2 linked regions of the Pseudolabrys taiwanensis genome follow. The main gene of each other region encodes a partner of the protein of the gene in region 2 in a complex. Links are inferred from orthologs where the notes say so. Each region holds a gene or a part of one and is shown on either strand. Other genes may lie near its edges. The genes, in order: tldD and DW352_RS25060.

Region 1 (3,198 bases), 2.2 Mb from region 2 along the record:
TACTTCACGCAGCTCTCGAGCTATTACGTCATCATGGAGGTGACGCCGGCGCTGCAAGGCGACCCGTCATCGCTCGACCGGATATTCCTTCGCTCGCCCACCACCGGCGGCGAAGTGCCGTTGTCGGCGATCGCTAAGTGGACAACGCGTCCGATCCAGCCGCTCTCGATCAGCCACCAAGGCCAGTTCCCGGCCATCACGATCAGCTTCAACCTCGCGCAGGGTGCCGCCCTCGGGCAGGCGACGGAGGCGATCGGCCGCGCCATGGCCGAACTCAATCCGCCGGCGACGATCAACACGACCTTCCAAGGCAACGCGCAAGCCTTCCAGGATTCGCTGTCCACTGTGCCGATGCTGATCATCGCCGCCCTGATCGTGGTCTATCTGATCCTCGGCGTCCTGTACGAAAGCTACATCCACCCAATCACGATTCTCTCGACCTTGCCGTCGGCGGGAGTCGGCGCACTGATGATGCTGATGCTGTTTCACTTCGATTTCAGCCTTATCGCCCTGATCGGCATCATCCTGCTGATCGGCATCGTAAAGAAGAACGGCATCATGCTGGTCGACTTCGCCATCGTGGCGGAGCGCGACGACAAGCTGTCGCCGGTGGAAGCGATCCGGCGGGCCGCGCTGCTCCGCTTCCGGCCGATCATGATGACGACGATGGCCGCGTTGCTGGGCGGCGTGCCGCTGATGCTCGGCCACGGCACCGGCTCGGAGATCCGCCAGCCGCTGGGCTACGCCATGGTCGGCGGCTTGATCGTCAGCCAGGCGCTGACGTTGTTCACGACGCCCGTCATCTACATCTACCTCGACCAGTTCTCGCACTGGCTGACGCGCCGTCGGCCGCGAGAGCATGGGGCGGCGGAGGAGCAGCTTGGGACCCAACCGGCCGAATGAGCCTCCGGGTTCCGGCCCTCGCTAAATCGCCGTAAAGTGCCTATCTGAGTTGCGCAGGGCACTACCCGGAGAGATTACCCATGGATCCAGCCATTTCCTCGCTTATCGACCGCGCCGGCCTCGACCGGACCAAAGTGCGGCAGCTCATCGGACGCGGGCTGGAGCGCGCCGACGATGGCGAGCTGTTCCTGGAATACAAGCAATCCGAGGGCCTCGTGTTCGACAACGGGCGCCTGAAGCAGGCGACCTACGATACCTCGCAAGGCTTTGGCCTGCGCGCGGTAAAGGGTGAGGCCGTCGGCTACGCCCACGCTTCGGACGTGTCGGAAGCGGCGCTCGCGCGCGCGGCGGAAGCGGTGCGCGCGGTCAACAGCGGCCACACCGGCACCTACGCCGACGCCCCCGGCCGCACTAACCGCAAGCTCTATGGCGACGAGAACCCGCTCGGCGAACCCTCGTTCGAAACCAAGGTCAAACTGCTCGAGCAGATCGACGCTTATGCGCGGGCCAAGGATCCGCGCGTGCGGCAGGTGTCCGCCAGCATTGCCGCAACCTGGCAGGTGGTCGAGATCCTGCGTGCCGATGGCGAGATCTACCGCGACATTCGTCCTCTGGTGCGCCTCAACGTCTCAGTGGTGACCGGCGACGGCGACCGTCAAGAAACCGGCTCGTTCGGTTTCGGCGGCCGTGAAGGTTACGGCCAGTTCATCGCCACGCACGCGTGGCAGACGGCGGTCGACGAGGCGGTGCGGCAGGCGCTGGTCAATCTCGATGCGGTGCCCGCGCCCGCCGGCGAGATGGACGTCGTCCTCGGCGCCGGCTGGCCCGGTGTGATGCTGCACGAGGCCGTGGGTCACGGGCTCGAGGGCGATTTCAACCGCAAGAAGACCTCGGCCTTCGCCGGTCTGATGGGCAAGCAGGTCGCCGCCAAGGGCGTTACCGTGGTCGACGACGGCACCATGCAGTCGCGTCGCGGTTCATTGTCGATCGACGACGAGGGCACGCCGACCAACCGTACCGTACTGATCGAGGACGGCATTCTTGTCGGCTACATGCAGGACCGGCAGAACGCCCGCCTCATGGGCATGAAGCCGACCGGCAACGGCCGGCGCGAAAGCCACGCGCACGTGCCGATGCCGCGCATGACCAATACGTATATGCTCGGCGGCGACAAGCCGCGTGAGGAGATCATCGCTTCCGTGAAGAACGGCCTCTATGCCGTGAACTTCGGCGGCGGCCAGGTCGACATCACCTCGGGCAAATACGTCTTCCAGTGCACCGAGGCGTACAAGATCGAGAACGGCAAGGTGACGGTGCCGGTGAAGGGCGCCATGCTGATCGGCAACGGACCGACCGATCTCCATCGCATTTCGATGATCGGCAATGACTTCGCGCTCGACCCCGGCATCGGAACCTGCGGCAAGAACGGCCAGGGCGTACCGGTCGGCGTCGGCCAGCCGTCGCTGCGCATGGACAAGATCACCGTCGGCGGGACTGCATCATGACGACAACCGAGCAAAAAAGCGCTGCGGACAAGCCGCGCACACAAAGCTGGCTCCGAAGCATCGGCGACATTGTCGCGATCGTGCTCCTGGTGATGGCGGCGAAGACCGCCATTGCCGAGCCGTTCTACGTGCCGTCCGGCTCGATGGAGCCGACCTTGCAGATCGGCGACGAACTGCTCGCGACCAAGTATCCTTATGGCTACAACGCCGCGTCGCTGCCATCCTTCATCACGCTGCCGGAGGGCAAACGCGTCCTCGGCGCACTGCCGCAACGCGGCGACGTCGTCGTGTTCCGCTGGCCGGGCGATCGCTCGCAGGTCTGGGTTAAGCGCGTGATCGGCCTACCGGGCGATCATGTGGCCCTGCGTGACGGCCGGGTCTTCATCAACGGCGAGCCTGTCGGCATCGCACCGAACGGCGATGGCCAATCGGAACGCGAAGACGGCAGCGAGATCGCCGCGGCGCGCTTCACGGAGACGCTGCCGGGCGGACGCGCGCATACGATCTTCAAGCTCACCAACGACAATCCCCTCGACAACATGGCCGAGACCGTGGTGCCGCCGGATCACCTGTTCGTCATGGGCGACAACCGCGACAACTCGGCCGACAGCCGCGTGCCGGTCCGCATGGGCGGCGTCGGCATGCTGCCGGTCGACAATCTCGTCGGCCGCGTCGACGCAATCGTCGGCTCGTGGGATCTCGGGATGAAGGATCAACCGATCTGGACTTGGCCCGCGGGCCTGCGCCTGTCGCGTTTCTTCAGCGCGGTGCATTGAGGGACGGGCGCGGC
Region 2 (3,273 bases):
CGGAAACACGCCGACGATGTCGACCTTTTCGAGGTCTTTGAACTCAGTGCCGCCGAGCTCGGTGAGCTCACCGCCCAGGACGAGATGCAACAGTTGCGGCTTGTGGTTTCCGGGTTCGGACATGGTCGACCTATTATAAGCTAGCCCCGGCAGCGAGGTGGACAGACGAGTAACCTTCGGTGACACCTGCAGCTTACGCGAACTCGGCTTCCCGGTCGCGTACCAGCTCGATCAGCGTGCCATGGCGGGCGGGACCAGCGGCGATCAGTGCTGCATGCACCACGTGCGGACGATTGTAGTGTAGCGCCTGACCGGCGAAATCGGTCATCACGCCACCGGCTTCGTGCACCAAAAGATCGGCCGCCGCAAGGTCCCAATCGTGGCTTCCACCGGACGCGAAGGCGACGTCCAACTGCCCTTGCGCCACCCGCGTCAGGCGCAGCGCCAGCGAGTGCACCTTGGGTTGCGGCAGCACGGTCGGCGACAGGCTTTCCAGCCGGTCGAGATAGCGTTTGGGGCCGGCGAGGCGGGCGCCGGTGAGGGAGGACCCGTCCGGCGCGTGTATCGGCGCGCCGTTGAGCGTCGCGCCCTGGCCGCGCACCGCCAGAAACATCTCTTCCGTAACCGGAGCATAAAGCGCGGCGACCGCCGGGCGGCCCTCCTCGACCAGCGCCACGGAGATCGTCCAATCGGTGCGGCCGGAAATGTACGCGCGCGTGCCGTCGATTGGGTCGACGATCCACGCCAGCGACGCGCTGCGCGCGGCGAGGTCGTCTTCGGTTTCCTCGGAGAGCCAGCCGGCGCCGGGCGCGAGCGGCGGCAGCCGCTCCTGCAGGAGCGTGTTGACCGCGATATCGCCCTCGCTCACGGGCGAGTTGTCGTGGCCCTTGGTCCAGCGCTTGAACGGGCGCGACGCCGTAACGCGCGCGAGTTCGCCCGCCTCGCGCATGACGACGGCCAGTCGGTCGCGCAGCGCGAGGGCATCACTGGCCTGCAACGGTCAATCCTTCCAGCCGGACGGTCGGCGAATTGGTGGCCTGACGGAATTCGAGGTCGTTCGCGGGCGTCAGCGAGCGGAAGATGTCGAACAGGTGTCCGGCGATCGTCACTTCGCTGACCGCGTAGGTCTTCTTGCCGTTTTCGATCCAGAAACCGGAGGCACCGCGGCTGTAATCGCCGGTCACCATGTTGGCGCCCATGCCGATCAGATCGGTCACGTAGAAGCCGTCCTTGATGTCGGCGATCAGTTCGTCGGGGCTGAGCTTGCCCGCCTCGAGATGCAGATTGCTGGCGCTCGGGGAGGGGCCGGAGGAGACGCCGCGGCTGGCGTGACCGGTGGTGGTCAGGCCGAGTTCGCGCGCCGTGCCGCAATCGAGGATCCATGAGCGCAGGATGCCGTCGTCGATCAGCGCCAGCTTCTTGCCGGCGACGCCTTCGCCGTCGAAGGGATGCGAGCGCAGGCCGCGCTTGCGCAACGGGTCGTCGATGATGCGGATGCCGTCGGCGAACAGCTTCGCGCCCATCTTGTCCTTGAGGAAGCTCGCCTTGCGCGCGATGGACGCACCATTGACGGCGCTGGCGAGATGTCCGACCAGCGATGAGGCGACGCGCTTGTCGAATACGACCGGCACTTTGCGGGTCGTTACCTTGCGCGGATTGAGCCGGGCAATGGCGCGTTCGCCGGCGGTGCGGCCGATCTTCTCGGGGCTGTCGAGATCGGCGGCGTGCCGCACGCTCGAATAATCGTAATCGCGCTCCATACCGGTGCCGTCGCCGGCGATCGCGGTCATCGAGATGCCGTGGCTCGAGCCCAGGTACGAACCGCGGAAGCCGTGGCTCGTGACGAGCACCATGCCGCCGATACCGGCCGATGCCGAGGCGCCGCCCGACTTGGTCACGCCGTTGACGGCGAGGCCGGCTTCTTCGGCCGCGCGCGCAAGCTTCTCAAGTTCGCCGACGGTGGGTAGCGCGCGGTCGATCAGATCGAGATCGGGGAAAGTGTGGGTCAGCAGGCTCTCATCGGCGAGGCCCGCGAATTTGTCCTCCGGCGCGACCTTCGCCATCGCCACCGCGCGCGCCGCGAGTTCCGCGTAACCGCTGGTGCTCGTGTCGTTGGTGGAGACGACCGCCTGCCGCTGGCCGACAAGCACGCGCAGGCCGAGATCGTCGCCCTCGGCGCTTTCGGATTCTTCCACCGCGCCGTCGCGTATCTCGACGCCGAGCGACAGCGAGCGCACGGCGACCGCGTCGGCGGCATCCGCGCCGGCCGCGCGGGCGGCCTTCACAAGGGCTTCGGCCCGCTCGAGGAGGGTGCTCTGATCGAAGAGAGATGAGGCGGGTGCGAGCATGATGGGCGCCGTTGTCCTTTTGTTATCTACCCCAAATGGCGCCCGAAACGGAACAATTCAACCTTTCATTTCGGGACAAATCGCGCCACCGCGGCAATACCTCGTCAATCATGCTTCGCAACGCACCGTCAATCATGCCCGGCAAAGGGCGGGGTGCTACCGCCGGTTAACCGAGAACTTTAAGCCAATTCGGACGCCTTGCTGCGATGATCCTCGTGCGACTGGGCACATAAGCCCGGCGCGGGAGAGTTTGAGGCGTCAAAATGCGAAGTGGCGGATGTCCCGCCGGGTCGAGCCGGGGGCTGCGGCTCGACCCGTACGCCCTACCTGTGCGTTACGCGGCGAGCGATGCCGCAGCGGACGGGCGGGTGCGCGATATAGAACTTCATCGCGAGCGCGTGGTGGTGCGCCGGCGGGTGTCCGGGGTGCCGATGGCGCTCAACATGCCGCTGTCGGCCTTCACCGGCATCGCCCTGCACGTGGTCGAGCGTGAGGCGGATGCCTTCGTGATGGTCGCGCTCATGCACAAAGATCCGGGATTGATGTTGCCGCTGTTCGTGACGCGCGAGGCCGACGAGGCCATGGCGGAATGGCGCACCTGGGGCAGCGTGCTTGGGCTGCCGCTGCTGGTCGATGACGGTAACGGACTGCGTGAGCCGTTCGCGCGGGTGGGCGGCGTCCGCGTCGCCAAGGTCAAGCCGCGCCGCCGCCGCCGCAGCGCGCTGCGCAAGCGCCGGCCGTCGATGCTGATGCGCCGTGTCCCCGGCAAGCTCACCGCGGAAGCGCCGGTGCATCGCGACGAACGCGAGATCATTGCGCGCAACTGACGTTTTGGCGCTCAGCGTCAAGTCGCTGGCGCGCTCGATCAAGACGGTCGGGCCGTACCGGCTTATGGCTGCTGGAGGATGTCACAGCAGCCGAGCCG

Evidence for each region.
Region 1: the proteins of DW352_RS25060 (region 2) and tldD are in contact, whole or in part, in a solved structure (PDB 5NJ9), measured with the Escherichia coli proteins. The link is inferred for Pseudolabrys taiwanensis from one-to-one orthologs.

What each region holds. Positions count from the first base shown.
Region 1 is NZ_CP031417.1:3,063,390-3,066,587, forward strand. Bases 318-3,195 are described here. They hold tldD (metalloprotease TldD), read left to right. Parts: upstream 318-983; coding sequence 984-2,408; downstream 2,409-3,195. Other genes in these bases: DW352_RS14645 (multidrug efflux RND transporter permease subunit), read left to right, coding at 318-903; lepB (signal peptidase I), read left to right, coding at 2,405-3,184. Outside these bases: more of DW352_RS14645, read left to right, coding at 1-317. UniProt on the Escherichia coli protein: Metalloprotease involved in CcdA degradation. Suppresses the inhibitory activity of the carbon storage regulator (CsrA).
Region 2 is NZ_CP031417.1:5,259,791-5,263,063, forward strand. The notes cover bases 167-3,119. They hold DW352_RS25060 (TldD/PmbA family protein), read right to left. Parts: upstream 2,349-3,119; coding sequence 984-2,348; downstream 167-983. Other genes in these bases: DW352_RS25055 (3'(2'),5'-bisphosphate nucleotidase CysQ), read right to left, coding at 194-997; DW352_RS25065 (DUF6101 family protein), read left to right, coding at 2,612-3,119. Also shown: DW352_RS25050 (DUF4170 domain-containing protein), read right to left, coding at 1-123; more of DW352_RS25065, read left to right, coding at 3,120-3,175.